2 regions of the Paenibacillus sp. J22FR21 genome follow, and region 2 is predicted to be linked to the other one. Evidence: a T-box and tRNA genes for the amino acid it is inferred to sense, from the RefSeq annotation. Region 2 holds a T-box; the other holds one or more tRNA genes.
The links. A T-box is a leader RNA that pairs with one kind of tRNA and senses whether it is charged. The one in region 2 lies ahead of AC0YNS_RS10610 (glutamate--tRNA ligase), so its partner is inferred to be a tRNA-Glu.

Region 1 (15,600 bases), on a different contig from region 2:
GCTTAAGCAGGAGAAATTAACGGCTAAGAAGGGCAGATAAACGCGATTTCAGCGTTGCATATATAAGAAGGCGTTTGAACGGATGATGGTGATCCGGCAGCGTCTTCTTTTTTATAGTCGGACCGTCAATTATGGTACAATTGGAAAAATAACGTAAATCAGATGGGGTTTGAGCAAAAGGGGAAGTGGTTATGCGAAGTGGACTGGCTGCGCTAGCCGTGGCAATTATACTGGCTTGTTCGGCTTATCGCAACGGGATGTTCTTTGATACGATCTTTTATCGGTGGGAATGGATCATCATGGTCGTATGTATACTCGTCATTGGTGCGGGTTCGATTGTTCATTCTCGGAAAGAGGACAGACGGTTCAGCCAGCACGTGCCTTTATCAATCTACGGCCTGCTTGCGATGGCGATGTTATACGGGATTGCCCTGTTTCATCGACCGGCATCCACGCTTGGCAGCCTCGAGGAGGCATTGCGATGGATGGCCAATGCGGCTTTTGCCATTACATTGTACAGCTGGTTCTGTACCAGCTCCGACACGGCTGTGCGGCAGCAGCGTTTGAGATGGCTTTCTGCAGCGATTCAAGGCTCAGGCGCTTTCGTAATCGCTGGCGCAATTGCGGGTTGGATGGGATGGATCACGTTCCCTGAGATCATCATGACTACCGGTGATGTAAGGCTGTCGGCTGTTGGAGCGCGCTTGTCCGGGTTCATGCAATATCCGAATTTCCTAGGTGCTGTTGCAGGAGCCTATCTCCTGTATTATTTGGTCTTGCTAATTCGATCAAGGGCTGCTGCATTAACGTTCATAGGGGCTGCAGCAGCGGTAGTGCCGGGTGTCCTGGCACTGCTCCTGACCGAATCAAGGGGAGCGTGGCTTGTAACCGCGTTTGTATGGTTCGGCGGACTTCTGATGCTTCGAGGTAAAGAGCGCATAGCATGGCTTATCTATAGCGGCTGGGCTTTGATTGGCGGAGGGGCTGCGTATCGGGCTGTCGTTCAAGCAGGTTTGCGAAGCGGTAATGCAAGTACAGCTGCGGGCGTGGATGCCCAGTTTGCGCTGCATGGTGCGACTTCACAAGAAACCGTGCTATTGCTGATTATCTGCGTGGCTGCGCTTGCCGGATTTATAGGTTTGCAGTGGACGCTGGCAAGAGGAAGAGAGCAGCTGCTTAGCCGGATCGCATGGGGATGCTGGCTTGTAGGTTTACTTGGCATGATCATGCTGCTTCCGGCGGTCATTCAAGGACGGTTGAGCGGCGGGTACCAGACGGCCGGCGCACGGGGGTTATTCTATCAGGATGCGTGGCTGCTCATGAAAGAAGCACTGTTCTTCGGACGAGGCGGCGATACGTGGCGCATGCTGTTTACACAAGTACAGACAGCCCCTTATGTAGGAAATGAAGTACATAGCGGTTACATCGAAATTGCGCTCGATCTTGGCATTGTCGGGCTGTTGGTTTGTGCCATGGTCCTGTTCTTCCTGCTGCGGCAAGTGTGGCAATCGAATCGGATCGGCCTGCTGCCTATTAGTGTGCTGCTACTGCATGCGGCAGTGGATTTCGATATGTCCTTCGGGTATTATTGGCTCTTGCTGCTCAGCCTGGTAGTCTACTACTCCGGTGAGAGCACGGCGGAAGGAAGGCGCGCCATTCTTGCGGCGCCGCCGCTGCGATCGCTGCGGACCGCGCTGCTTGTCGCGGCCGCGGTAGGTCTAACCGCCGCTGCTGTGCTCAGCGTTCGGTTCGACCGTGCCGTGCAGTATCGCGAGGCGGCTGTGTCAGCCGCTCGCAGTGCTGCTGCGCAAACAGCCGCGCTTCGCGCGGCGCTCGAGTGGAATCCGTATTGGACGCGGATTCGACTCGAACTTGCAGCATTGGCACCGCCGCCGGAACGGGCGGTGCTGCTGGCGGCCGGACTGCGTTATGAGCCGCAGTCCGTGCCGCTCTTGTGGGCGCTCGGCGCAGCTGCAGCCGAGCAGAGCGATGTGCACGGCGCGGCGGCGTATTGGCGCCTCGCCTTGCACTATGATCGTTACGACCGCGAGAAGCAGACGGACGCGGTCGTCACGATGGCGCAGCTCGCGGATGGCATGCGAGCTGCTTCGCGCCTCGCGGATGCAAGGCTGGCCGCGCAGACGGCCGTTACCTTCTTCGAAGCGTATGAGGCGCAGAAGAACAACCCCGGCGTGAACGGCCGCAAGTTTGCCGTCACGGCAGCGTCCCAGGCAGCGGCGGATCAGAGCCGCCTGCTGCTCAAGCAGCTCGGCCCGGCGGCGAGCTAAGCAAGCTCTATCGTCTTGCTTATTACTATTTTGCGTCTTGCTTATTTCTATTTTCCATCTTGCTCCTTACCAATCTTCATCGTGCACAATCCCATATGTAGAAAGGAACATAGAATATGAATACAGCCGAATTTCAACAGTATGTAAAAGAATGGAGCGCGCTCCAAGGGTTCGACCAGAGCTCCATCGAGCAGAGGATGTTGTATTTAATGACCGAAGTCGGCGAGCTGGCTAAAGAAGTGCTGTCCGTCTCCTTCCATCCGGATGCGGAACGTAAAGCGAACCTGGGCCACGAGATGTATGATGTGGTTTGGAATATCTTCGATTTGGCGAATATGCTGGGTATCGATCTGGAGCAAGCCTTCAAAGAGAAGATGCAGATTAATAACACGCGCACGTGGGCTTAATCTACAAAACAGGCTCATCACCCGTGAGGATTGTCCACTCTTCCTCGTCAGGCTCGGCATAAGCTGTAAGCAACCCCCGAAAGGAGTGATGCTTATGGCAATATCACGCGTAAGACCGAAATATAATATGCCAAGCTCCGGCAAAGTCATCCGCACATCTGTGCCCAAAACGTTAAATGAAACCACGTTGACAGGACCTACGTTCAGTCGACTCTCTGTTGTTTGGGTCGCTCAGAACGGCGTTCCTTTCCTTACAACCGGCTTCTTCGCTCGTTTGTTCCGGAACAACCAAGTCGTCGCCACTGCTTTCTTCGACTCGTTCGGCGTTGTTCGCTTTAACAACATCACCACATTAACGAACGTGACTTACACGATCCGCACCTTTAATTCGAACGGTGTTCTGTTTCGTACACGTACCATTCCTTCCGGTGTTCAAACCTATGCCATCATTGGCTAAGCCGGATTTATCCATCCAACCTGCCTGCAAAACTCTCATTAACGACAACAGCAGCACGGCTCTTCAGAGAGAGCTGTGCTGCTGTTTTATGTTTCAGGGCTTGCCCCCATCATCCTCCGAAGGCATCGCGGAATGCCTTACATAGCTTAGGCTGTTCCACTTCCCATAACGCGGCGATATCGGCGCTGACATTCTCGTCAAACCAATCGGACAGCAGCTTTCGGTTGCTGGCATGCTCATGAATCCACTGCGAATGGAGAAAAACCTTTTGGACATAGAGCTTCTCGGCGAGCTCCATCTTGTCCTTGGGGATGTACACGCCAAGCCGTTTCACGGTGCGGTAAAGCTCGTTCTCGCAAGCGCGTCTGATTTTGCGTGCAGAAGGGTACTCCGAGGTGTGCTTTTGGGTGGAAGGTTTCATCGTAACCGACTCCTCTCTACCCCCTATATATGCACAAATGCACATCCTGGTCACAGTCCAGAAAGTCCGTTTCTGCCCGTAGCCAGCGGCATTTTCCCCAGTCCTACTGCACCACAATATACCCCACCATTGGCCCGCCGTTCGTTAGCGATGTATGTGTCAGACATATAATCGGATAGGTCCCGCGCTGATCGGCCGTGAAATGAACCACCGTCGTTTGCCCCTTATTCACTTCTCCTTTAACTCCAAGCTCCTGGATGACAAAAGGATGCGATTTCCCGTTAATGCCCGTAATGCGCAGCTCGACATGCTCGCCTTTATTCACGACGAGGGTGCCGGGATCGAATCGGTACACCTCCAGCTCCTTACCGTCATCTGTTTTGGTTTTGAACTCTCCGGTTACAAGCTGATAGACGCGCGACTTCTGCTGCAAGGCGCTTGCCGTTCTGGAATGGTTCCATCTTAGACTCGCGGCTGCAATGACGATGATGAGAACCAATAGGGTGAATAACCAGAGCTGTTTTCTGCTGACTACAAAAATATTCGACATGTTCGCTCACCCGGCTTTCCTACAAAAGGTACAGCTAGTCTATGCGAAAGCTCGGCCATGAATGCCTGCGGTGGAGGCGAGGTAGGGAAGTATGCTAGAATACTGGAAGAGAAGCTTCGATTCCGGCTGGAATTCGATAAGCCTCAATATAGGGAATGATAGGAGTTGACAGAGTGGCCTGGTTTCATGAAATAGTTGATTCATTGCTGCAATGGATTGAGAGTTTGGGGTATTTTGGAATTCTCATCGGCCTCATGATCGAAGTTATCCCGAGTGAAATTGTTCTGGGCTATGCAGGTTACTTGGTGCACGAAGGAAAGATTTCTTTTCTCGGTGCGGTCATATTCGGTACTATAGGCGCGGTAGCACAGCAATGGATCCTCTATGCAATCGGACGCTATGCGGGCCGACCATTCTTCGAGAAGTACGGCAAATTTATCAAAATCAAACCGAAGCATATCGACATCGCCGAACAGTGGTTTCTTCGTTATGGGTCAGGCATCGTATTTACGGCACGTTTTGTTCCGGTTATGCGTCAGGTAATTTCCATTCCTGCGGGGATGGCGCGGATGTCCTTCATGAGGTTTACGGTGCTCACTGCATTGGCTTCCATTCCATGGGCCATTCTCTTCGTGTACTTGGGCCGCTCGCTAGGGGCGAATTGGCACAATATCGATGAGAAAGCGGCACCGTACGTACAGCCAGCGATCCTCATTGCGCTTGCTCTGCTGATCGTGTATGTACTGTTTAAAGTGATGAAACGTAAAGGCAAGTCTATTTAGGACGAGTCGGATCGTGGTTTGTGCGCAGGCAGAAACATTTGATACAATATAGTTTAGGAATTAGATTCCAAGAGGAGGCATTTTCTCATGGCCAAGAATGTAGCAAGCAAGTTAAATAAAGGCATTAGTCCTCAGCAATTTCTAGACTCCATGACCAAGAATAAAGAAGCGTTTCAGGATTGGGGAACCCGCTTTGAATGGGCGAGCGAGGATGATCGCGAGTTCTTCGAATCGATCAACAACCGCGACGATCTGCGCTGCTTGATCCTAATGGCTGAGTGGTGCGGCGATGTTGTTCGCAATGTACCGGTTATTTTCAAAGCGATGGAACTGACAGGCATGCCGATAGACGTCCTCGTTATGGAAGAGCATTTGGAAACAATGGATGAGTTTCTGACCATGGGCGGACGCGGAATTCCGATCGTCATTCTTGCAGACACCGGCGGCCATGTGCTTGGCCAATGGGGCCCTCGTTCTGCCTATGTGCAGGAGCCGATGACAGCTTTCAAACTGGCGAACCCGGACCGTGAAGCTGCCGATTACCAAGCGAACATCGCCCTCGCGCGTCAAGAAGTGGGCCGCCGATATGGTGAAGGTACGGCGTATCAGCAAGACATCATTAAAGAGCTGCGCACGCTGCTAGCTTCGGTCTAATATGTTCAAGATTGAGACATTTACACTGGGTCCTCTGCAAACGAACTGTTACCTTCTCACCGAGGAAACCGGTAAGCGCGCTTTCGTCATTGATCCCGGCATGGGACCAAAGCGACTCATAGAGCGAATCCGCGAGCGCGGGCTTATTATTGAAGCAATTGTCCTGACGCATGCGCATTTTGACCATATGGCAGGTGTTGACGAGCTGCGCCGTGCATTCAGCTGCCCGGTTTATCTCCATGATGCCGAAGCCGATTGGCTGACGGATGCCAAGAAGAATGGCTCTGCCCGCTGGGCGGATGTGACGGAGCCCCTCACCACGGAGCCTGCTGAATTTGGGCTGTCCGAAGGGCAGAAGCTGGTGCTGATCGGACATGCCTTCAGCATCCTGCACACGCCGGGACATTCTCCGGGCAGTGTCAGCCTGCTGTGCGGCGAGCATCTGATTAGCGGCGATGTTCTCTTCAAGCAGTCCGTCGGTCGCAGCGACTTGCCGGGCGGTAAGGAACGCGATTTGTACGATTCTATTCGTTTGAAATTATACAAGCTGGACCCTGCAGTTCGGGTATATCCGGGACATGGTCCGCAGACGACAATTGGTTATGAAATGGCAAACAACCCTTTTGTGCCGGCTTAACAGCTGGCCTTAAGGGTTCTATTCCGTTACTTGATGGAGGAATTGAAGCGTGGCTGAAACGAAACAGAAGTTGAAGGATGAAGAACTTGAGGGAGGCACCACTGGTAAGATTGATTTGTCCCCTGAAGAGAAAGCAGCCGAACAGGAGCGTATCGTCAAACGTGTCTCCGCGGAGCTGAACTTGCCGCTTGGTAAGGTGAAATCAGCGGTATCGCTGCTTGATGAGGGCAATACGATTCCATTTATTGCGAGATATCGCAAGGAAATGACAGGCGAGCTGGATGAGAATGAGCTGCGTGGCATCGAAGAGAAGCTTCAATACATGCGTAACCTGGAGAGCCGCAAGCGTGAAGTCATTCGACTGATCGAGGAGCAGGGCAAGCTGACGGAAGAGCTTCGGGGCTCCATTATTGCTTCAGTGAAGCTGCAGGAGATCGAAGATCTGTACCGCCCCTACCGCCAGAAGAGAAAAACCCGTGCGAGCGTAGCGAAGGAGCGCGGCTTGGAGCCGCTGGCGCAGTGGCTGCTGTCACAGCCGCGTCAAGCGGATCCTGCACGCGAGGCTGCACGTTACATAGACGAAGGAAAAGGCGTTCCAACAGCCGAAGACGCGCTTCAAGGCGCAATGGACATCATTGCCGAGCAGTTTGCTGATGATGCGAAGATTCGCACATGGGTGCGCCGTTATACGTTCGATCAAGGTATCATGCGCACCGAAGCAAAGGATGCCAAGCAGGAGACGGTGTACGAGATGTATTATGCGTATCAAGAGCCGCTGAAGAAGCTGCCGCCGCATCGTACGCTTGCCATCAACCGCGCAGAACGTGAAGAAGTGCTTCGGGTTACCTTAGATCTACAGTCGGATAAAATTCATGACTATATCGATCGCCAAACGATTCGTCCGCAGACAGCGCCATCTATCCGTACGATCCTGCTGCAAACGATAGAGGATGCCTATAAGCGATTAATCGCTCCTTCCATCGAGCGTGAAGTGCGCGGCGAATTGACGGAGAAAGCGGAAGAGCATGCCATCAGCATCTTCTCGACAAACCTACGCAATCTGCTGCTTCAACCGCCGGTTCGCGGCAATGTCGTGCTTGGCGTTGACCCGGCCTTCCGGACAGGCTGTAAGCTCGCTGTCATTGATGAAACGGGCAAGCTGCTTGAAGTCGCGGTATCCTATCCGACGGCGCCTCACAATAAAGTAGTCGAGGCTGAGAAGCTTATTGGCGGGCTAATCGACCAATATAATGTCGAGCTGATTGTAATCGGCAATGGTACGGCTTCACGGGAAACGGAGCAATTCATTGCGGAGCTCATAGGCAAACGCAAGAAAGCGAAGCTCCCCGGAGCAGATGCACTTAAATATATTATCGTCAATGAAGCAGGAGCGAGTGTCTACTCGGCGTCCAAGCTAGCTGCAGAGGAATTCCCGAAGCTGGATGTTGCCGAGCGTAGCGCGGTTTCGATTGCGCGTCGTTTGCAGGATCCGCTGGCTGAGCTTGTGAAGATCGAGCCCAAAGCGATCGGTGTTGGCCAGTACCAGCATGATGTCAGCCAGAAGCGGTTGGAAGAGACGCTTGGCGGCGTCGTGGAGTCTGCGGTTAACCACGTCGGCGTTGATGTGAATACGGCATCTCCATCGCTGCTATCCTACGTAGCTGGGATCAATGCGACAACGGCGAAGAACATCGTGAAGTACCGCGAAGAGAAAGGTAAGTTCAGCGATCGCAAGACACTGCAGAGCGTGCCAAGACTCGGGGCCAAAACCTACGAGCAGTGTATCGGCTTTATTCGAATTCCGGAGAGCCCCAACCCGCTTGATCGTACGCCGATTCATCCGGAATCGTATGCCGTCGTCGATAAGCTTTGTACAACGATAGGCTTGAAGCTGAATCAGTTAGGAACAGAGACGTTTAAAGCGGCCATCTCCGCGATTAACACGGAAGAAGTCGCTCTAACACTTGGCGTTGGCGTTCCGACGCTGAGAGATATCGTGGACAGCTTGCTGCGCCCGGGCAGAGATCCGCGTGAAGAGCTTCCTGCTCCGATTTTCCATACGGATGTGCTTAGCATTGAGGATCTGGCGCCGGGTATGGAGCTTCACGGTACGGTCCGCAATGTTATCGATTTCGGTGCGTTCGTTGATATCGGCATTAAGAATGACGGGCTCGTCCATATTTCGCAGCTGAGCAACAAATTCGTGAAACATCCCATGGATGTTGTCTCCGTCGGGGATACCGTTACGGTCTGGGTGCTTAGCGTCGATCTTAAGAAGGGCAGAGTCAGCCTGACGATGCGCAAACCGGATTAAGCAGTACTCCACTTCAAGGCACGGCAAAAAGGGTGTTATCTTCGAGCAGTCACGACACAAGCGTCACTGCAAAGAGATAGCACCCTTTTTCTACAAATCGCTTACAAGCTTGCAGAATCTTCATCAGGCCGTTGACTCGTACGGTAGAAATACCAGCAATCGTTCAATAGACGAATTTGCCTGTGGTCTTTCTTCAGAAAAGCGCGCATCAGTTGATTGCACAGCCATTGCGGCATAGCTTCGCCCTCCTTCCAGACATCACTTGTTGTACTAATAAGTGTATGGAAGTGGGCGAATGTCCGTGCAGGTCCAACTAGCGCGAATGTTCAAGATTTTGCAAAAACAGGCGAAGCGGAAGCTTAAATGTCGAGTTCTTCCTCGTACCACTGCTCTAATTGTGCCTGCAAAGCGCGAATTTCAGTGAGCAGCGAGATCAGCGGATAGGATTTCTCTTCAACGGACGAGAAGTCTTTCTCCAGCTGATTCATGTAATCAAGCCCGGAATGGATGACGATGGATTTGTCATGAAGCTCTGCATCAGCGCATTCTGCAATCGCGTACGGCAGTACCGGCACTTCGGAAGCGGTCAGCTTGTCGATTTCTTTATGCAGGCGCAAATTAAGCGCGCTTAATTGATACGCATGTGAGGCAGGCATTTCTACGAACGAAACATCTTGTCCGTTTTTCATTATGATATAACGCATTTCTGGCATGATAGCTTCTCCCCTCTATAAACCAATCATCATAGCTGATATTGATCTTTACTACTTGACAGTGTAGCGTATTCATCCTTTAAAATTCAAGTATATTGAGGTTACAAATTCAAGGGAGTACATCAAATGCAGGATAATCAGCTACAAGAATGGGTCGAACGGGTTTCTCTGCACGATTTCGGAATTCCTTTCAGGCACCAGGCAACCTTCAACGGAAGATTGAAGTCTACGGGAGGGCGCTATTTTACGAAGTCGCACAATATCGAGATCAGCCCTCATCAACTGGCCAATTATGGGGAAGAGGAAACCGAGAAAATCATCAAGCATGAGCTATGCCATTATCATTTGCATATATTGAAGCGGGGATACCAGCACCGGGATGCGGATTTCAAGCAGCTGCTCGCCAAAGTAGGCGGGACGCGATTCTGCAAATCTCTGCCTGAAGGGGTAAAACGCAAGCAGGAACCCTATCGATTTAAGCTTGTTTGTCGCAGCTGCGGGACCGAGTATTTGCGCAAAAGAAAGACCGATCCGCGCCGCTATGCATGCGGAAAATGCCGGGGGATTTTGTTGCTTTATAGGCTTGACTTCGATTCTCAGACATGATACATTATTTCTTGTCACTCATTACTATTCCCTGATAGCTCAGTTGGTAGAGCACTCGACTGTTAATCGAGTTGTCACAGGTTCGAGTCCTGTTCGGGGAGCCATTTCTTTTGGGGAGATACCCAAGTGGCTCAAGGGGACCCTCTGCTAAGGGGTTAGACTGCGCAAGCGGTGCGAGGGTTCGAATCCCTCTCTCTCCGCCATTTCCTATGAATGAACGCACTTATTTAGTGGACATTCAATTCTCCGATCTCGTTAGCAGCGAGAGGGAGCTTGCAACAAAAGGCCCGTTGGTCAAGTGGTTAAGACACCTCCCTTTCACGGAGGTAACAGGGGTTCGAGTCCCCTACGGGTCACCATCTTCATTCTCGATATGGACAATTACATATCACTTCGCGGTCGTGGTGGAACGGCAGACACACCATCTTGAGGGGGTGGCGCTCACAAGGCGTGAGGGTTCAAATCCCTCCGACCGCATTCCCTAGAAGAACCCTTGATTATTCAAGGGTTCTTCTTCTGTTTAGATAATGAAATGAAGGAGAGTTCGGGATGATTTATCATTTTATACATAAGCATGAGTGGATTGCAGCAAGCGAACAACCTAAATATGAACCGCAAAGTATCGCTGCCGATGGTTTCATACACTGCTGCACGCGGGAACAAATTAATCTGCTCGCCAATATGCTGTTTCAAGATGTTGATGATTTGCTTCTGCTTGAGATTGATGAAACGGCAGCTGAAGCCGAGCTTATATATGAAGACTTGTATGAAATGAACCAACTATTCCCGCATCTGTATGGAGCTTTGAATCTGGATGCCGTCACGACTATATCCCATGTGCATTCTATTGCAGATGGCGAGGTCGTATTAGAACCTTATCGCATCATGGAAGAATAAAGAGCGTGCTCATTCTCGCAGAAGTCACTTGCGAGAAGAGGCACGCTCTTCTTTTATCCTTCCAGTCGAGCAAGTTCCTTGCGCACGATTGGCGCTACCTTGGTGCCAAGCAGCTCAATGGCGCGAAGTGTTTCATGATGAGGCATTGTGCCGACGTTCACATGAAGGAAGAAACGCGTCACGCCTAAGTTCTTGCGCAGTAGAATGATTTTCTCTGCGACATATTCGGGATCGCCTACATAGAGAGCGCCGCGCAGGCTGCGAGCTGCATCGAAAGTGGCGCGGCTGTAAGGCTGGGTCCAACCACGCTCGCGCCCAATGACGTTCATTTGGGCTTGGGTTGGGAGGAAGAAGGCATCAGCAGCTTGTTCCGTTGTATCGCTGACGAAGCCATGCGAATGTGTCGCGATTTGCAAGGTTGCCGGATCATGACCCGCGCGAGCTGCTGCTTCTTTGTAGAGTTTGACTAATGGAGCGAAGCTCTCAGGCATGCCGCCGATAATCGCAAACGCAATTGGCAGTCCGAGCATACCGGCTCTGACCGCGGATTCCGGATTTCCGCCGCTCGCAATCCATACCGGAAGCGGTTGCTGGACCGAGCGTGGATAGACGCCGAGATTTTGAAAGGCCGGGCGATGGCCGCCGCGCCAGCTGACTTTCTCTGAGTCGCGAATTGCGAGCAGCAGCTCCAGCTTCTCTTCAAACAATTCATCATAATCGTGCAGATCATAACCGAAGAGCGGGAAGGACTCTATAAACGAACCACGGCCGGCCATAATTTCCGCACGCCCGTTCGAAATGCCGTCTAGGGTTGAGAAGGATTGATAGACACGGACCGGATCATCCGAGGACAGAACGGTCACCGCGCTTGTGAGTCGAATGCGTTTCGTCATAGCAGCTGCAGCAGCAAGTACAATAGCTGGCGCGGAGCCGGCATAATCCGAGCGATGATGCTCCCCGACTCCATAGACATCAAGTCCTACCTGATCGGCGAGAACGATTTCTTCAACCGCATGCCGCAATCTCTCCGCATGGTTAACGGCTTTACCGGTTGTAAGATCATTGGTTGCTTCTAAGAAAGTGCTAATTCCGATTTCCATATTCGCAGTAGTGCTAGTGGTGGTCAATTTGTTTCTCCTCCTTATTACTACTAGTGTACTCAGATCTGCGGAAGAAAAACAAGCTAATATGGAATAGTTAGTAGGTTTTTAGGGGAACGTATCGATGTGCGAAGCGCTGTATTATTATGGGTATAAATGTAAAATATAAGTTGTGAAATGAATTGAAAAAAATGCTTGCTATTGCTTTATGGTTTAGATATAATAACACTTGTCGTTTGAAAAGCTTGTCGAAAAACGATGAAGATTAGGCCCGTTGGTCAAGTGGTTAAGACACCTCCCTTTCACGGAGGTAACAGGGGTTCGAGTCCCCTACGGGTCACCATTTATGAGCCATTAGCTCAGTTGGTAGAGCACCTGACTTTTAATCAGGGTGTCGTAGGTTCGAGTCCTACATGGCTCACTTTTACCTCATTCGATATGGATAATCACATATCACTTCGCGGTCGTGGTGGAACGGCAGACACACCATCTTGAGGGGGTGGCGCTCACAAGGCGTGAGGGTTCAAATCCCTCCGACCGCATACCTCAGAAAAACCTGAAATTCCTTGATTCATAAGGGACTTCAGGTTTTTTGCCGTTTAGGCATCATCTGAATCTGATATGATGGATAGGATTCCCTTTATCTAACAAGGAGGAGTTCTCGTTATGTCCATTCAAGCGGTCTTATTTGATTTTGATGGAACGCTCGCCGACACATTGCCATTATCGTTTAGTGCCTTTAGAACCGTGTTTAAACAGCATGATCATCGAGAGGTTACAAACGATGAGCTTGTTACCATGTTCGGTCCGACAGAGGAAGGCATTATAGGTGAGAACTTCACAAATAAAGCTTCAGTCTTACAGGCTATTGAGGATTATTACACGTTATATGAGAAGGGTCATGATCATAACTTTCCTAATGAACAGGAACTGGTAGATTTACTTCATTTTCTGAAGGAGCAAGGTGTGAAAATTGGCGTCATCACCGGGAAAAGCAGACGTGCATTTGCGATTTCATCCGAGGCGTTACAATTACAACGATTTTTTGATGTCACGATTACAGGCGATGACGTCAACAAACCGAAACCGGACCCTGAGGGTATACATAAAGCGCTGCACATATTGGCTGTAGATAAATCGAGTGCCATATTTTTCGGGGATAGTAATGCAGACATTCTCGCCGGTAAGGCAGCCGGGCTTCGTACGTATGGCGTACGTTGGTTATCTGCGTACCAAAGCTCGGTTTATGATATATTACCGGATGGCGTGTTTAATCGTGTGGCACAATTTTATGAGCTGCTTGAGAACGAGGATAAATGAAGAACGAATAGAACAGGCAAAGGGGAAGTGACTTTTCGTCGTCACTTCCCCTTTTTTTGTAAATTCCATCATGCGAGAATGGTGCCGAACATGGTATTATAGAATTGGTGATACGTTTCACCAAAACAAACGAATAAAATGGAAATGAGAGTGGACTAACGTGAACAACTCAGTCGAAACGAGCAAATCCCTTTCCAGAATCTCATTAAGCGGGGGAGGCCTGCAGTTTACTTTTTTGAACAGCGGAGACTTGTATCAGGCCTCTCACGGGGATGTACTGATCAATCAAGTACTCTCCAATGCCATCGACGGATCGTTTAACAAAGTGTATCTAAGACTATTCGCCGAAGATGGGACGATTGCGGAAGTTCTTCCGCTGTTAGGCGTCCAATCTCAAAGCCGCTTTGCGTATTCCGAGCATGCTGCCGTGTGGGAGGGCTCTGCGAAGGGCGTTTCCTACAAGGTCATTTTCCGGTTATCGGATCGCGGCATCTGGTTCTGGGATATTGCCTTAACCGGTGACGGCATTCAAGCGGATGTTGTATATGGACAAGATATCGGCATTGCCAATCGAGGCGCTGTTCGATCTAATGAAGCTTATGTATCGCAGTATATCGGTCATTCGGTATTTGAAGACACGAGCAAAGGCTTCGTCATTTGCTCCAGACAGAACCAACCCCAGCAAGGGAAATTCCCGTATTTGCAGCAGGGGGCGCTGACAGGCGCAATCGGCTACTCCACAGATGGATTCCAGCTGTTCGGATTGTCGTACAAAGAAACCAATGAGGCAGCAGGCCTTAAGCAGGCATCATTAGCGAACCAGGTCTACCAATATGAGTTTGCTTATGCGGCACTGCAATCGGAACGGATACAACTGGATGGCTCAGCACGCGTCGTATTCTATGGCCTATATAAGGACAATCATGCCGATGCAGTTGCTGCGCTTGAATTTGGTGATGAGATTGTGGAAGCTTGGGCATGGGCAGATTCACAGTCGCCGCTGGACGCTGTTCAAGAGGTAGAGAAGGTTTCGCTTCATTCGACTGTCGGACATCCGCTTCAGTCAGCATCACTGACCGAAGCCGAGATTGAGCAGCGTTACCCATCGCGTCAACAGGAAGAGTGGGATGGAGAGACATTGTTGTCCTTCTTTACGCCTACGCACGAGCATGTTGTCCTTAAGGACAAAGAGCTTCGCGTAGAACGTCCGCATGGCCATATTATGATGACAGGCAATAACGATCGGATGAACGAGCAGGTTCTGGCAACGACCTCATTCATGTACGGTATCTTCAATTCGCATATTGTAGTAGGCAACACGTCGTTTAACAAAATGATGTCCAATGCGCGCAACGCGCTCAATATGATGAAGACATCCGGTCAACGCATCTATGTCGAGCTCGAAGGAAGCTATCGTTTGCTGGCACTGCCATCCGCCTACGAGATTGGATTCAACTATGCCAAGTGGGTTTATAAATTGCCGGAGGATCAGCTCGTCGTGTCGAGCTTTACGACTCTGGATACGCCAGAGGTGCAGCTGCAGGTCGTTTCCGAAAACGGCAAATCGTATCGTTATTTGGTAACGAACCAGGTAACGATGGATAATAACGAATACGAAGTGCCGTTCCGCATGGAGCAAGAAGGCGATGTTGTTACATTCCGCGCGGATGATCGTTCATACAGCCGCTCCGTTTATCCGGATCTATGCTACCGCATGAAGCTCGCAGGCGCTTCGATGAGCATCGGCGATGAAAGACTGCTGGCGGAGCATGTCCAGCCCGGCGATGCTTCATTAGTTGTGTTAAGCGTTGCAGCAGCCGCTAATTGGAGCTTAACGATTCAGGGACTTTTGAACGGGGAAGAGCTGCCTTTTGTTACACGCAATTCAGAAGAGGAAGCAGCTCGTTACCGTGATTTCTACTATAGAGTGATGAATGGCTTTGAACTTTCCTTAGATGGAGCCGTATCGGATGAGCTGGAGAAGGTGAACACGCTCGCTTGGTGGTATACCCACAACATGCTCGTTCATTTCTCTACACCGCATGGTCTTGAACAATATGGCGGGGCTGCTTGGGGCTCGCGTGACGTCTGTCAGGGGCCGGTTGAATATTTCATGGCCACACAGAAGTATGATGTTGTTCGTACGATCCTGCAGACTGTATTCGCGCATCAATATGAGGATACAGGCAACTGGCCGCAGTGGTTTATGTATGACAAGTACATCAAGGTGCAATCAGAGGAAAGCCACGGAGACATTATTGTATGGCCGCTGAAGGTCATCGGCGATTATTTGAATGTCACCAAAGACTACAGCATTCTGGAAGAACAGATTCCGTATACGGATCGGCATACGTTTGCGTTTACGGAGCAGACGGATTCGCTGCTCGGGCATGTGCTCAAAGAAATCGATTATATTAAAGCGCATTTCCTGCATGGCACGAATTTGTCCTCCTA
Region 2 (15,600 bases):
GTCAGACGATGCTGTCCACCAAGACCAATCACCCCGCAAGCAAATATCGTCCTATAACGCTGCGGCAAATCCAATTCGTGCATGGCCTGCGCATAGAGCCGGGGTGAAAGGCCTTGCTTTGCTGCTCGCTCCTGACAGACTGCGAGCATATCCTCAGAGTAGTCGCAGCCATCCACATCCAGACCATCCTGCAAAAAGAGGAGCAATAAGCGTCCACTGCCGCAGCCCAGATCAAGCGCCGGTAGTCCGGACGTCTCGATCAGCTTCTTGTAGTACTCCCCTTCCGGACCTGCTTCCGTGGCATTCGCCCACGATTGTGCGACAAGGCCATAGTGCCATATTTGGGGTCGTTGCATATTTTGATGACCTCCCTGATAGTAGGTGAAATCATTAGCCACAACAGAACTGCCAGTATAGGGTTGATGTAGTCACATCGATCACCCGCTCTCATAGGAATGATTTTACAATAACACGATTTCCTGATTCTTCCAATAGTTGATGTCAGGTAATAAATGATTGTAGTCATTCTGTACTGACGCTACTCGTCTTGCCTGTTATAGACGCAATCCGCATGCGCCTAGTACGCTTTGATAGCTACGATAATCGAACCGATCATCACGACAATGCCGCCGACCTTGCTCGTGAAATAATAGAAGTCGCTCGGCTCGGGGTTCTCGTACATGAGCCGCTGCGGAGATAGACGGAACATTAAATCCTGGAAGGCTTGGTACCGGAAGCTGCACCAGCCAAAGATCAACAGGCCGAGAAGAAACAGAAACCCTGGCATGCCTCGTTTGACATGGTAATCGGGGTAAGCCGCGCTTACGAGCGCCGACGGCGGAAAATCTTCTTCCCCTTCCTGCTTGATCCGCTCGCCGTTTGCGAACGCCTGTATAACCATGACGATATTGCCTTTGTCATCGTAGCTCAAGAGAAAGCCGTTATTATCCTCGACGCTCACCCGGTAGCTCCGGAGAACTGCTTCAGGCGATCCCGTACCCGGCTTTCCCCCATGACGTGCATCATGTCGTACAGATCCGGCGTCATCGTCCGGCCCGACAAGGCAACACGTACGACCATCGCGACGTCGCCGACATGTCCCGGATATGCCTCCGGATTTTTCTTATATGTCTTGGCATCCTTGGCGAAGCCAAGCTGCTCGCCGATCGCCTTCACTTTGCCGAACCAAGCATCCCGGTCGTCTCCCAGATCAAGCGATTGCTCGTATTCGCGAATGATCTGCTGCGCCAGCTCTAGCGATACATCCGCCGGCAGTGCCTCGAAGCCAGCTTCGACCGAACGGTTGTAGAACTCGTCGTAGAAGTAAGCGTACAGGTCGTTCACTTCGGACCACTTTGAAATGTCCTTGCGCGGCTTCTCCGCCACTCGTCCGATATTGAAGATAGCGAATGCATAGTCGCGATTGGCACTCAGTGTCGCAGCCAGCTCCTCATCGAACGAAGCAGCCCATTCCGATGCTTGCGCATAGACTTCGTCCGCGCTGTACCGTGAAATGACGTCCTTGCTTATATCGTTAAGCTTGTTCATATCGAACAGCGCACCACTGACGTTCATTTTGTTCACGTCGATCGCAAAATCCGTATACGGAGCTTCCGGATGGCTCATCCGCCACTCCTCGTAGTTCGAATTGATAAGCGTCATGAAATACTCGGCGATGGCTTTGCTCGGATACCCTTCCGTCTGGTAAAAGATCGCGGTCGCGTCCCGGTCCTTCCGCTTGCTGAACTTACGCTTCGAGGCGCCGTCCATTTTCATGATCGGAGCCAGATGGCCGTATTCCGGCCTGCGGAAGCCCAAAATCCCGAACAGCTGAATATGCACGGGTACGGAAGCCAGCCAATCGTCGCCACGAATGACGTGAGTCGTGCCCATCAGAGTATCGTCCACCGCATGCGCAAAATGATAAGTTGGGATGCCGTCTGATTTCATGATGACGATGTCCTGATCGTTTTCCGGCATTTCAATTTCACCTTTGATCAAGTCGTCATACTTGATTCTACTCCCTGGCAAACCGGGCGACTTCAACCGAATGACGAACGGCCTGCCCTTCTCGAGCTCCAACAGAGCTTGCTCAGGCGTCCAATTTCGGTGAACAGCCCATTCTCCGTAGTAGCCCGGAGTCAAATGAGCTGCTTGCTGCTTGTCACGAATCGCCTGAACTTCATCCGCATCGCAGAAGCAGGGGTAAGCAAGTCCTCTGCGAATCAAATCCTTGATAAAAACATGATAGAGGCTTACTCGCTCACTTTGCCTGTAAGGTCCGTAGATGCCGACTTCTTCACCGGAAACAGTCGGCCCTTCATCCGTGTAAATGCCGCAGTAGCCGAGAGACCGAATGATGTCTTCCATGCTGCCTTCGACTTCTCGCTTCTTGTCGGTATCTTCGATCCGCAAGTAGAAGACGCCGCCGCTTTGATGCGCCATCCGTTCGGAGATTTGCGTTGCGTAGAGTCCCCCGATCGTCATAAAGCCCGTCGGGCTAGGAGCGAACCGAGTCACTTGAGCGCCCTCCGGCAAATCTCTTTTGGGATAGCTGTCCAGAACTTCTTGGGGGAGCCGCGTCACTCCCGGAAACAAACGATCTGCCAACTCAGCTTGATTCATCGTAGATTCATTCCTTCCCTATGGGCTTGTAAGCAATCAAAAAAGCCTTCCGTCCTCGGTTAAAGGACGAAAGGCTCAGCTTCCGTGGTACCACCTTAATTGGGGCAATCGCCCCTCTCAACGAAACCGCGCTTTAGCGGCTTCTCTTCTGTAACGGGAAGACCCGCCGGACCTACTCCCTCTTTCGGCCCGATGCTCCAAGGCTTCTTTCGCCAAGTTCGAATGCCCGTTTCCACCGCTCCGGGCTCTCTGCGATTCGAGTGCTTGCCTACTCATCCTTTTCATCGCTCGTATGAATATCCAATAATTATCATTAACGGTATCACAAGGGATTATACAGCGTCAAGGGATTCCAGCGGAGCGAAAAAGGGCGGATACTAAGCTGAACAGTATTGACAGGAAAAAACCGGAATGATAGTATTTTCTACTAATCATACCTATTTAATATGAATTAATTCACTAGGAGGTCTTTTCTCATGTCAATTCGAACTTCCGTACGCAACAGGGTTCTCCTAACAGCTGCTCTATCAGCCACTTTGCTGGCATACGCCCAGTCTCCCGCATTCGCATCCCCTGTAACGACTGTGAATTCCACTACAGCCATCACAATCGATTCGGTCTCGGCGAAAGAGATTTCTTCCGCGGAATACGCTGCATTCCTGAAGGACAAATTCAATCTAACGCTCTCCGAGAACGTGAGTCGCGGCGAGTTCTTCGCCGATGTGGTCCGTTTGCTGCAGCTATCCCCTGCGGACAAGCCAGTGACCTTTAATGACTTGAACACATCGAGTCCTTACTACAATGCTGCCGCGGCGCTGTATCAGAACGGGCTGCTGTCGTCGGATATTACGAATGCATCTGCGCCACTTAAAGCCGTCAACGCCGTGCAGCTCGCGCTTCGCTTGGCCGGGTTTAAGGAACTAGCTTACACGTATTCCGAAGCGAAAGCGGAGAAAGTGATTGCTAAGCTTCCGATCAAGTTGTCCTCACTCAACAAGCAAACGAAGCAGGAACTAGCCGCGGCAATCGATACGGGCCTGTTGCCTGCCTCCTATTTCAACCAGCTCGCTCCTAACGCACCTGTCACTTCGGACTTGGCGAACCTGCTGATTGGCAAGACGCTCGTCTTCAAGGGACAATATAAGCATTACCTTGGCTATGTAGGCGACGCTGACATCTATACCAAGCTTTCGGATGCGTATAATGGATCGGTCATCATTAAAGACGACCAGCTGCAGAAAATCGTCGATGTTGCGCTGGAGCAGGGATTGGTTACGGGCTACAACCTGAAAGACAGCCATTACGAGTCCAATTTCATCGAATCTTTGACGTTGATCTATGGCCACTCTGATCTCCAACACGCTCTCCAGTTGATCGGGTTGCTGCGAAGCGAGGGCATCGAAGCCAAGGTACAATTCGAACCGAAAACCTCAGCCTTCGTCTATCTGAAAGAATGGGGCGAGCCCGGCGTTTCTGACCAATACGAAGTTCGTAAAATTTCGAACGGCAATTACATCGAATACGCAAAGGAATACGATATCGCCTTTGAATTCGAGAATGTCGCCGACAAGAAGCGCTTTAACGCAATCATCAGCGCCTATGCTAAGAAAAACGAAGAAAATCAACTTGGACTTCTTGTAAGCTCATGGTGGCAGCCGCTGTACTACTCGCTGACGCCATTGGCCGACTATAAGGAAATCACGAATAATAAAATTCAGCTTGGCCGGTATTACGCGCAGTCCTTCTCACTGAAGGAGCAGTCCAAGGCCATTGTCGACGGATTCAAGCACGTAGATCCATCTGTGGACGTTCAAAGTTACAATTTCTGGACCGACATTCCGTTCTACAATTATTTGAATGGCGAACCACTCTAATAGTCCGGAATGTCGCTGAAACCGACAGGCCACCGATTAATCATCGGTGGCCTGTTCATCGTTTATCGTCCAAACGCCCATGCCACCATCAATGGGAACTCTTCTCGCCACATCACATCGTCATGTGACGCGATCCGCTCTCTCATTTCCACGTCTGCACCGGCCACGCGCAGAGCAGCCGCCCACCTTGTCGCATTATTAAGGAAAAACGGCTCTAGCGTGCCGGCGACAAGGTACACACGAGGAATCGAACCCGGCATTACGTCAGGTGGTTGGTAACCCCCGCCCGGCGAGGCGCAGAATATCGCACCGAAAATCTCGGGATGCCGAAGACCGATGGCGAGCGATAGCTCACCGCCTGCAGATACACCGAACACCGCGGTGCTTTCGGCGGTTAGCGTGACTCCGAAACGTGACTTGACCCATCGGTAGACATCCTCGACGAAGAACTTCTCGTGAGCTGAGAATCGTTCCGGGCTAAAGCCCGGAGAATATTCATGGAGCCGCAGCGTCTCATCGGTCAGTCGGTGCACGCCGATAATCATCGTGGACGGAGCGACGGACTCCTCGAGAATTCCGCCCCACTGCGAGATCAACTGACCGTCACCGGCAAAAACGAATGCCTGAGGAGGGTCCGGAGGGACATACACCGTAACTTGCCGACCACCGTCGTACTCGAACGTCTCGGTGACGAATTTTCCTGCGATGAGTGACATTGCCGCTAGCCTCCTCTCATTGATATCTCTAACTATCAATTCGCGAAGTACTTGAACTATCCTGTCTGTTCAGCTTCCCATCTTGCGATTTCTTCACGGACTCGCGGCGCTACTTCAGTTCCAAGCAGTTCAATTGCCCGCATCACTTCATCGTGCGGCATCGTGCCTACAGGCATGTGCAGCATAAAACGCGAGAAGCCTAATTTCTTATGCATGTAGATGATTTTGTTGGCTACGGTTTCGGGATCGCCTACGTAGAGACCGCCTTCCAACGTTCGTTCAGCGTCGAATTGCGAGCGGGTGTAATCGCCCCAACGGCGCTCTTTGCCAAATAGATTGAACGATGCTTGAGTCGGCGGGAAATATCGGTCTACCGCGAGCTGTGTGTTCTCAGCTACGAAGCCGAGGGAATGTACCGCTACGGGAAGCTTGGATGCGTCATGTCCGGCTTGAGCTGCTGCCTTCTTATAGAGCTGCACAATCGGTGCGAATCGCAGTGGACTGCCGCCAATAATCGCAAGCACGAGCGGCAATCCTAGCGTACCCGCGCGTATGGCCGATTCCGGATTGCCCCCGCTGCCGATCCAGATGGGCAGTTGGTCCTGTACAGGTCGTGGATAAATACCGAGATCTTTGAACGCTGGCCGATGCCCTCCTCTCCAAGTCACCTTCTCCGATTCTCTAATTTTCAATAAGAGCTCGAGCTTCTCTTCGAATAGGGTCTCATAATCGTTCAAATCAAAGCCGAATAAAGGAAAAGCATCGACCATGGACCCTCTTCCTACGATAATTTCCGCACGGCCATTGGATATGCCGTCTATCGTAGCAAACTCCTGAAATACACGCACGGGATCAGCGGCGGAGAGCACCGTAACCGAACTGGTCAGGCGGATGTTCTCCGTCTTGGAAGCGCCTGCCGCCAGTATGATGGCGGAAGCCGAATCTCCGAATTCCTTTCGATGATGTTCGCCAACTCCGAATATGTCCAGCCCGACCTTATCGGCCAAGACGATTTCTTCCACGACCTCACGCAACCGTTCCGCGTGCGTTATAGTCTTCCCTGTACGAACATCCGGTGTTGTTTCTACAAACGTATCCATGCCGATTTCAATTTTCATTAATATTGCCTCCTTTTACATCTATAGTACTCTAATTTTATTTATCCTATAAATAGATAATATAATTATATGATATAAACTGTCAACGATCATATCTTCCTTCGCATCCACATCGTTCCAGACGATCTGTTCAAAATTCCACACAATAAATGAGCTAACAAAAAAAGCCCACGTTTAACGTGGACTTCATTCGGACAATGTTCTTGTCTTCCGACAACTGCTCCAATAAAGTGATTACATCGGTTGAATGGGATTGCCCTTCAAGATGTCTTCCACTTCTTGGTAGCCATCAAGGTAGGCAAAGTTATATCGCGCTGGGAGTGCGAACACGTATTTGTCATTGCGAGTTAGTTCGCTTGGTCCCATAGGCGCTGCGCCGATGAACAATTTCTCCTGCTGAAGCTCGTTCCATTGATCGATAGTAAAGACATAAATAGGGATGTCCTGTCTAGGCTTGTCAGCTGTCCATTCAGGATGGCGGATGGCTATGGATGCGCCGGTTGCTACGACCTTACCGTCTGATGCATCATGACCTTTCCAATTGTCCGTTACGATCGTGTATCCTTTCCAACTGTCCGGCAGCGTGAAACGGAATCCGTATTGGGTATTCTCATAGACGGTTTGTTCAACTTGATTCGTTTGTGCAACGACAGGTTTTACCTGTGATACGACCGGTGCTGCCTGCTCTGCATGATTCGCTCTGTTTGCGGACACTATAGCCGGTACGGATACGGCGACAACAGCCACCAGCAGCGCTGCGGCTACCTTGTTTTTCTTTTTCATGTTCATTTCCTCCTCAAAATCTTTCGTTTATTGTGAACTAAATTCACTACCGTGAGCAGTATGTAAGACGAAAACGCTCACGACTTTGTAAATCTTATAAGGTCTCGGTGTCGTCATAGGTTTAAACATGGGTACGTAATAATATATTTTTGGATACTTGTACTCAAAGTGTCATCGCCTACATCCGGTTTGCCCCATTTGTAACGAATCGCGGAGGTCGGCGTTTTGCCTGCGACCAGCTTTGCGGCTAATTTATACGAGTGTTTCGATTTGATCAACACATAGATTTTCACCTCTTATTTTATTGGAGATAAGCGACGGTTGGCTTACAACCTCATATTACCCAGATCAGCCTCGAAAGGAATGACAGAACGGTAACGAAACAGTTACAAGTAGGTAAAGAACGATTTTACCTGTAGGAATGACAAAAGATGATGGTTTGGAAGGTTTGTCCGTATGCGATAGACTGGTCGCGCACCACACACTAACTAAATACTAAGCAAGTGTTGTGCTATCCAACTTATTGTCCTTGCTCTTGCCAGCTGCACGCCCAAATTGCACATAATAAAGTGCAGCCATCACAACGATCAGAACTGCCAGTACCAAGAAAATATTGCTGTATACGAATGTTGCGCTATTTTGAGGTATCGGATTAAAGCGAACGGCTGATGTGCCGAAATCCAGCACCTTGGCGATTGTAGCCGTCGATGCAGCCAATGAAATAAAAGTGACCATATTGTACAATCCCAGTCCTATTCCCATATGCTCATTTGGTAATGTTCGTGAAATGGTGTTCGACATCGCAATTTGCATAAACGATTGACCCAGAACACTGAATACAAGAAAAATCGCAATAAAGACTGGGGACATGCCAACTATGGATGACAAACAGATAAAACCGATTGTAAGAAGTGACGCTGCTGTATACACAAGAAACGGATTTCCCTTCTCATCCGCTAATTTACCTCCTCCTCGACCCAAAATCGCGGCAACTAAAGCTGACGGTAACGTAACCATTCCGATGAATAGCGGTGACAAGTGGTTTACGGAAGAAAGCAACTGAGGTGTAATGAATTGAATGGCAAAGTTAATCCCGAGCGTGACGAACGTAATAATTAGACCGAAAGTAAACGGTTTGTTTCGGAATAAAGCCGGGTTTATAAATGGCGCAGAAGCATAGCGAATACGCATTATGAATAAAACGAGAAAAACAGTACCCGCCAAAGCAAACCATATATTTCCGCCGGTTAAAGCAAGTAACAAAAGAGCTACTGTGCCTGCTAAAAGTGATCCGCCAATAAAGTCCATTTTGCCGGCGACTCCCTTTTCATCATCTAAATACTTCCGATACAGCGGCAACGTAAAGAGAGATAAAAGTGAAATAATAAATAAAATTCGCCAGTTCCACGCACTGCTCACTACCCCCGCAATGATCGGACCGAGCGCCGAACCGAGTGCGAACCCGATTGCAACGGTACCCAGTGCACGCCCTCGCCTTTCCGGTGAAAAGTAACGAACCGGAATGATCATGGCAATCGCGGGAATGACCGATGCACCAGCTGCCTGTACAATGCGTCCCACAATGACCATCCAATATTCAATAGCCACTAAGCCTACAACAGATCCAATTGCAAATAAAAGTAAGCCAAATGTTAATAAACTCTTCAAGCTGTAGCTTTGTGACAATTTCCCGTAAGTTACCGAGCCGATTGCATATACAATCATATAGCCTGTAATAACCCAGCTCACTTGGGATGGAGTAAGATGAAACTCATTGCCAATAGTTGGAAGCGCAACGTTAAACATGTTTGCACTCATTACTGAAATAATAAGCGTAAAGACCATAACACGAAGTAAGAATTCTCCGACATTCTTTTTCATTTTCATTTCTGAACCGGCACTTTGGATAAATACGTCGCGGCTCCCTCAGCCTCTTTATAGGCTTTCTCCAATATTTCATCCCGATTTAAAACAGCTGTCCCTTGAGCCCTGATGATCTGATAATCTTCAACCCCGAGAAATTGGAACATGGATTTGAGATATTTATGAGAAAATTCAACTTCCGTATACCAGTCATTATTTGTATACACGGCGCCGCTTCCTTGGATTACCAGAAGGCTTCGACCGTCTTTCAGCAGCCCTACCGAACCATTCTCCGTATATTTGAACGTTTCGCGAGGAATCAGGATGTTATCCATATAATCTTTGAGTTTGGATGGAATATTGAAGTTATGCAGCGGCAATGCAATGACATACTTATTGGCGCTTTTAAATTGTTGCAGTACCTCAGACATGCGCGAAGTCGCTTTCTGTTCTTCGGCGGTGATCGGCTCACCTTTCGCCAACTTGTCCCATGCGCTCAGTACCGTTTGATCTACTGCGGGTACTTCTTCGCTATATAGATTAATTTGTTCAATGCTCTCAGTTGGATTCAATTCCTTATAAGTTTTCATAAAATGATGAAGAACAATCGAACTGAAAGAAGATGTGGATTCTACTTTCGGATGGGCATTAATGATAAGCATTTTGTTCATGACGTATCTCTCCCTTATGTCGGTTTCTTTATTGACGACAAATTTAATCGTCGATTTGTTTTGTCCATAATATATGCTTTTGATGCGGATCTGTCAATTCCAATATCATTGGTAATTGCGGTGGAGTAAGGCTATGCCGTAAATAGAAATCCGCTTGGTAGAGCGGATTTCTTGCGTTTGATTTATTTCGGAGGGTTATTTGTCTTGCTTAAATTCTTGTTTAGCAACTTCGAAAATTCACGTCCTTCAAACAAAGAAAGCTCATTCAATTTATGAATGAGCTTTTACGATTACTATAAGTTGTCAGGCGTTGCTTTCTTCCAAGGACTTCTCAAAACATGAAATCGATGGCTATTCCGATCACTTTGTTCAGATCAAGAGGTCGATGCAAAACCAAGCTCCCCCACAAGATGCAACCGATTGTCGTAATCGTGACGAATAATATCTTTTCTTTGCGGCCAATATTCTGAGCTTTCATTATGATAAAACCGGAGACTAGAAACGCAATGTACAATAGAATCAGCCAGGTCATATCGCCGCCTCCTTACTCGTACTTCTGTCGCGTTTGCGCACCCAACTGGCCACTAGGAACAATAAGGGAAAACCGAATCCGAACGGAACGTAGTAGATGAACAAATAATCCTGGACCCATTCCGCATTCTCCACGATATTAGAGAAAAACAAAGCATAGGCTGAGATAACCCATACGAGCGGGTAAGCGACGACAGCCCTGCTCTCGATTGCGAACAGCTGGCAAATCGCTGAAACGGCGAAATAGAACAGAATGCTTAACTTCAGGAACACGAGCAGAAGAGCGTTTACGGATATGATCGCTTCGAGATGCTCGATGAAATTAGAAAATTGCATTTCGCGGAAGATGATATAAATGGGGTACGTCAAATGTGACCCCCGGTAAACGCCGAGTAAACCGATGGTAAAGAAAATCCCCAGTGCAAGCTGGAAGCCCATGAATGCGATACCTCCCAAAAAGGCGGTATTGAGCCTCCTGCGTACCAACGGGAATGCCATCATGAATACGACGGTCTCCATGAACGGAAAGCCGAGCGCGTACTTCGTCTCCGCAAGGGTTGGCAACCATTCAAAAGTACCCGGATAGTTGAAATTTCTCCAGTCCCACTCTCTCAGCATGACGGTAAATGGCGTCCAGTACGCGATCATCAGTATGGGGAGAATGACTACGCTCACCATAGAGATCGTGTCGATTCCTTTGATCACCGCGTAGGCACATACAAGCAGAGCCAAGATGTTGAACACGCTAATCGGGGTTCTTGGCATCAAGTTAATCTGCATGTAGTCGCTCATGTTTCGAGTCACCCAAGCCGCCATTTGAACGAAGAACACGACATAACAGAGGGACACGAAGCCTCCGACGTACTTACCCAGCGCCTGTTGGGCGATTTGGACAAGAGACAGACCGGGAAATCGGCTTGCTACGTACAGCCAGAACGCTCCGGCGACAACGCCAAACAGCGTGCTCCACAGTTGGACGAGCCACCCGAACTGCCGAGCTGCGGAGATAATGCCGACTGGCAGCAAGATGAACGACGTCCCTGCGACGAACGCAGCAGTCATTGCGAATAGTTGCCACCCACCTAGTTGTAGTGGTTTTTCCAATGCCATCTCTCTCCTTATTGATACGGCGTTCTCGTGTTTCCGAACAAAGCTGCTTTGGAGCTCACCTCGAACGATACGTCGAAATCTCTCCACTTTCCGCGCCCTTGTTTCGTATCTCCGATTCCAAGCAGATCCCAGTTGTTGTCTTTCGCAAACCGGACAAATTGGTCCGACTGCTCCTCTAGGGTCTTATTAAAAGCCTGTTCGATTTCGTGAGTATTCTGAAGCGTAAGGGGTCTCATTTGTTGATTGTACAGCACCCGAAGGTTGACGTGGATTGTGATATGGAGTCGTTTCGGACCCCATTTTCGTTTAACTTGGATATTTCTCGTCTCTAAATCGACTTTGGCGCCGTTTACTCTGATGTTCTCCAAGCACCTGCGGGCATCACCGTTCAACACGTAATACATCTTTTTGGTGTGTTGATCGATCTTTCCCACCATTTTCGCTCGAATGAATACTGCGCCTTCGGAGATTTCAAACCCCGGCTCTGTCGCGTTTATGTGCTCCATTCGATCCGTTCGGGAGGCTGCACTACTGCTATTGTAATGAAGGAGCGGAATGATCGTCGGCCGGCTCAAAGGAATCCCCTTCACGATATCTTCCAATTGAGTCAGTTTTCTGGTCATTCCGAATGTCTTTGCTTGCCAGTCCATCAACAACCGAAGATTACGCCCAGGTACCCGGTCCAGAGGCGTGAAGCTTTCCATGACGTTCTGAATTGGCGCATCCGTTACGACGGCATATACATTGGTTCGTCTTTCTGTATTAAGTTCCAAATAATTAACTAATTCAAGCAGCCCATCTCTCGCGAACCTTTCGGTGAACACATAACATTGTAAGTGGGCGGTGAACAGCATCCGAGACATAGTCGTGCCTGATTTTTCGGTTAACAGGCCGAGGTTTTGTTCCGAGACTACATAAGTATATACGGACGCTTTCGCAGGCCCGGATTGCCGGGATGAGGTGCCGGTCGGGTTGAGGACTTGATAGTAAGCCGTTATACGCTTGGTTTTAGGATCCATATCCGCTGCGGTCATTTCCACCAAAGCCAGATGATTGATCTCTCGCATATCCCAGCAACCCGTGCACAATAACAGCAGAGCGACAATCTGTAACCATTTCATGAGATCACCTTCTGGACTTTCCCTGTTGAAACATTTTCGGTCGGTTCTTCAGAAACGGCCTTGGAACCCGTATGAACGTATCCTTCCAATCGGGCAGGTACATGGGAGCGAATGGCGCGAAATACCGGACTCCGAACGAACGGAGTGAAGCAAGATGAATCAGCAGGAAGAATACGCCGCACATGAGCCCGAACAATCCCATCACACCGGCAAGAGCCATGAAAAAAAACTGAATGATCCGCTGGGTAATACCAAAGCTGTACATGGGGGATACGAAATTGGATATCGCGGTGATCGAGACGACGATGACCATGGCTGCGGAGACGATCCCTGCTTCTACTGCTGCCTGCCCAAGCACAAGCGCTCCGACGATGGAGATTGCCTGCCCGGCGATCCGTGGCATCCGAAGCCCCGCCTCCCGTAATACTTCGAACGTAACCATCATCATGATCGCTTCAATGAAAGCCGGAAAAGGCACCCCTTCCCGCTGAGCGGCCAAGTTGACCAAGAGCGGGTCCGGAAGCAATTCCTGATGATAGCTGACGACCGAAATATAAAGCGCGGGTACGAAGATGGCGAGAAAAAAGGCAGCCATCCGAAGCCAGCGCAGCAGCGTGGCAATATCGGCACGTTGATAATAGTCTTCCGGTGCGGAAAACAGCTGAAAGAACGTCAAGGGTCCTGCTAGGACGATCGGCGTACCGTCGGTCAAGACGGCAACTTGTCCCTCCAGCAATTTCGCGGAGATAGCGTCCGGCCTTTCCGTTGCAATTAATTGCGGGAAAGGTGTTAGTGCCTTGTCTTGAATCCATTCCTCGATATAGGCGCTCTCCAAAATACTATCGGTATGAATGGCTTGCAGCCGCTTGCGGAACTCATCCACTAATTTATCCGAGGCTATCCCTCGCATATAGGCTAGGCACACCATCGTCCTCGTTTCCGAGCCAATAACCATGGATTCGAATACGAGCTTATCGCTCTTCAATCTCTTGCGGATAAGGGACAGGTTTCGGATTAGATCCTCCACGAACCCTTCTCGCGGCCCACGGATCGTGGATTCCGTGCTCGGTTCCTCTACGCTGCGTTGTTCCCGCTTGCAAACATCCATTGCAAGCGCTTGATCCTTCCCTGGGAGAAGAATGAGGCAATGGCCGCCAAGAAGCGCTTCAATAGAATCTTCCAGTCCGTCCGTTTCCTTCATTTGACCATGGGAAATCCTCATCTTTAACCAGGACAAAGGTTCAATCTCATCGGCATGTTCGCTTTCCGGCTCTTGAATTGCATGAAGAATCGGACGGATAATCGCTTCGTCCACCTGATCTTGATCAGCTAGAGATGTGAGAAAAAGGCAGGATACCTCGAACCCTGCCTTTGTCTGAAGATGGCGGCGCACAACATCCGGGGAAGCTCCCAGCCGTTCTGTTATCCGATCCGCGAGATCCTGATTGTGCTCCGTCATGGAAACGTTCCCCTCCTGCAATTACTCCAGTCAGGTTGTCCAGAATGCTGGACATTCATTCCTTTTCCTTACCATTTCTTGAGAAGTGCCTTTGCTTGATCCATGGTTTGTTCAACAATTGCTGCCGCGGAGTGATTGTTGGCTAATCGAAGTCCTTGACCCGCCCAGAGTGACATATACTCGGGGTTATTTGCTCTAGCCGCTGCCTGCCGAATGTCTCGAGTCAATACGTTTTGGATGGGGAAGTCGGGGATTGTTCCCGGATACTGATGCATATCGTTCATTAATTTTGTCCGAATGCCTCTTGCCGGTTTGCCCGAGTAGGCACGAGTAATGGCAGTGGAATTCTCATTGGAAGTTAGAATTTTTTGTTTGTATATCTCATGGGCACCACTCTCAGGGCATGCCAGAAATGCGGTTCCCATCTGTACAGCAGCTGCCCCTAATACGAGGCTTGCTACGAGTCCCCGTCCATCCATAATGCCACCTGATGCGATGACCGGTATCGACACGTGATCTACTATCTGCGGAATAAGCGCCATCGTACCGACCAAAGCATCCGAATCGCTCTTCAAGAATGTGCCCCGATGTCCTCCTGCTTCGCTTCCCTGGGCCGCAATGGCGTCTACGCCAGCCGCTTCCAAACGTATCGCTTCTTCAACAGTCGTTGCCGTACCGATAATCGCAATTCCACGCTGCTTCATAGCTTGGAGCATATCATGCGGTGGAATGCCAAATGTAAAGCTGAATATGGATACTTGCTCTTCCAGCAAGACTTGAACTTGCTCCTGAAAGGACTCTGAAGACTTCGGAATGAATGGATTCTGTTCAATGCCAAGCATGACGCGATATTTATTGAGATGGGTTGTCATTTCACCGACTTCGCCTTCCCGTTCTTCTGGTTGCTCTGGTACGAACAAGTTGACCCCGAAAGGCTTATCTGTTAATTCTCTGGTCCTTCGGATCGTACTTCGAAGCTGTTCAGGTGTTAAGTATGCGCCTCCCAGATTTCCCAGGCCTCCGGCATTTGAAACTGCCGCAACTAACTCAGGTGTCGCAGGGCCGCCTGCCATCGGCGCTAGGAATAGTGGATATTGAATATTGAGCATACGTGTTAATTCCGTTTCTAACATGATGGAACACCTCCTGTATTTGGACGCTACGCTAAGCGTTTCTTATGGATCTTTTATTATTGGTGAGGACTGCGCCAACCATCAATATGGTAACAGCAAGAACTAGCACCAAAGTGGCAAGAATGAGGGATAAGCTGTAACTGTGCGTCACTTCCAAAACAATACCGGCCCCAATCGGACCAAGGATTTGCCCGATACCAAAAAAGCCAGTCATTAGAGCGATAGCTTTATTGCCGCTGGAAGGTCTAGCTATTCGAGCAGCAGAAATTGCGAGCATGGCAATCCCCATAAACGTTCCGCCAAAAAGGATCGACCCTAATGTTACACCTATTAGATTAGGCAGCCATACCGGCAGAATGACTCCGGCAGCTTGCAGGATCAGTGCGGTTATCAGAGGTTTGATATAACCGGCTTTACTCGTCCACCAAGACCAGAGAACGGTCGATGGTACAGCGGCAATCCCAACGATAATCCAACTATAGTCAGCGAAACTTGATATCTGTGGCATGTGTTTGACCATGGCTACCAGAAAAGTCGCACTAACAATATAACCAAGTCCCTCAAGGCCATACATAAATAGAAGCCAGCCAAAGATA

Region 1: it encodes a tRNA-Glu, which carries the amino acid that the T-box ahead of AC0YNS_RS10610 (glutamate--tRNA ligase) is inferred to sense. The anticodon was not compared.

The regions. Positions count from the first base shown of each region.
Region 1 is NZ_JBWDNJ010000004.1:319,053-334,652, reverse strand. It holds gene AC0YNS_RS16980 (PilZ domain-containing protein) at 1-40, shown strand, start outside; gene AC0YNS_RS16975 (O-antigen ligase family protein) at 192-2,288, shown strand; gene AC0YNS_RS16970 (MazG nucleotide pyrophosphohydrolase domain-containing protein) at 2,405-2,695, shown strand; gene AC0YNS_RS16965 (hypothetical protein) at 2,790-3,152, shown strand; gene AC0YNS_RS16960 (dehydrogenase) at 3,262-3,573, opposite strand; gene AC0YNS_RS16955 (cupredoxin domain-containing protein) at 3,677-4,123, opposite strand; gene uptA (undecaprenyl phosphate transporter UptA) at 4,297-4,905, shown strand; gene AC0YNS_RS16945 (thioredoxin family protein) at 4,993-5,559, shown strand; gene AC0YNS_RS16940 (MBL fold metallo-hydrolase) at 5,561-6,196, shown strand; gene AC0YNS_RS16935 (Tex family protein) at 6,267-8,510, shown strand; gene cmpA (cortex morphogenetic protein CmpA) at 8,612-8,746, opposite strand; gene AC0YNS_RS16925 (hydrolase/acyltransferase) at 8,870-9,223, opposite strand; gene AC0YNS_RS16920 (SprT family protein) at 9,350-9,829, shown strand; tRNA gene AC0YNS_RS16915 (tRNA-Asn) at 9,858-9,933, shown strand; tRNA gene AC0YNS_RS16910 (tRNA-Ser) at 9,942-10,032, shown strand; tRNA gene AC0YNS_RS16905 (tRNA-Glu) at 10,114-10,188, shown strand; tRNA gene AC0YNS_RS16900 (tRNA-Leu) at 10,225-10,306, shown strand; gene AC0YNS_RS16895 (DUF952 domain-containing protein) at 10,379-10,726, shown strand; gene AC0YNS_RS16890 (LLM class flavin-dependent oxidoreductase) at 10,780-11,826, opposite strand; tRNA gene AC0YNS_RS16885 (tRNA-Glu) at 12,095-12,169, shown strand; tRNA gene AC0YNS_RS16880 (tRNA-Lys) at 12,175-12,247, shown strand; tRNA gene AC0YNS_RS16875 (tRNA-Leu) at 12,287-12,368, shown strand; gene AC0YNS_RS16870 (HAD family hydrolase) at 12,493-13,146, shown strand; gene AC0YNS_RS16865 (GH36-type glycosyl hydrolase domain-containing protein) at 13,307-15,600, shown strand, end outside.
Region 2 is NZ_JBWDNJ010000002.1:1,049,820-1,065,419, reverse strand. It holds gene AC0YNS_RS10620 (class I SAM-dependent DNA methyltransferase) at 1-356, opposite strand, end outside; gene AC0YNS_RS10615 (DUF6199 family natural product biosynthesis protein) at 578-961, opposite strand; gene AC0YNS_RS10610 (glutamate--tRNA ligase) at 958-2,625, opposite strand; T-box leader at 2,685-2,919, opposite strand; gene AC0YNS_RS10605 (hypothetical protein) at 3,102-4,499, shown strand; gene AC0YNS_RS10600 (alpha/beta hydrolase) at 4,562-5,215, opposite strand; gene AC0YNS_RS10595 (LLM class flavin-dependent oxidoreductase) at 5,272-6,327, opposite strand; gene AC0YNS_RS10590 (hypothetical protein) at 6,568-7,116, opposite strand; gene AC0YNS_RS10585 (MFS transporter) at 7,612-9,003, opposite strand; gene AC0YNS_RS10580 (FMN-dependent NADH-azoreductase) at 9,000-9,650, opposite strand; gene AC0YNS_RS10575 (hypothetical protein) at 9,982-10,182, opposite strand; gene AC0YNS_RS10570 (GerAB/ArcD/ProY family transporter) at 10,179-11,285, opposite strand; gene AC0YNS_RS10565 (Ger(x)C family spore germination protein) at 11,300-12,412, opposite strand; gene AC0YNS_RS10560 (spore germination protein) at 12,417-13,871, opposite strand; gene AC0YNS_RS10555 (NAD(P)H-dependent flavin oxidoreductase) at 13,940-15,007, opposite strand; gene AC0YNS_RS10550 (YbfB/YjiJ family MFS transporter) at 15,036-15,600, opposite strand, start outside.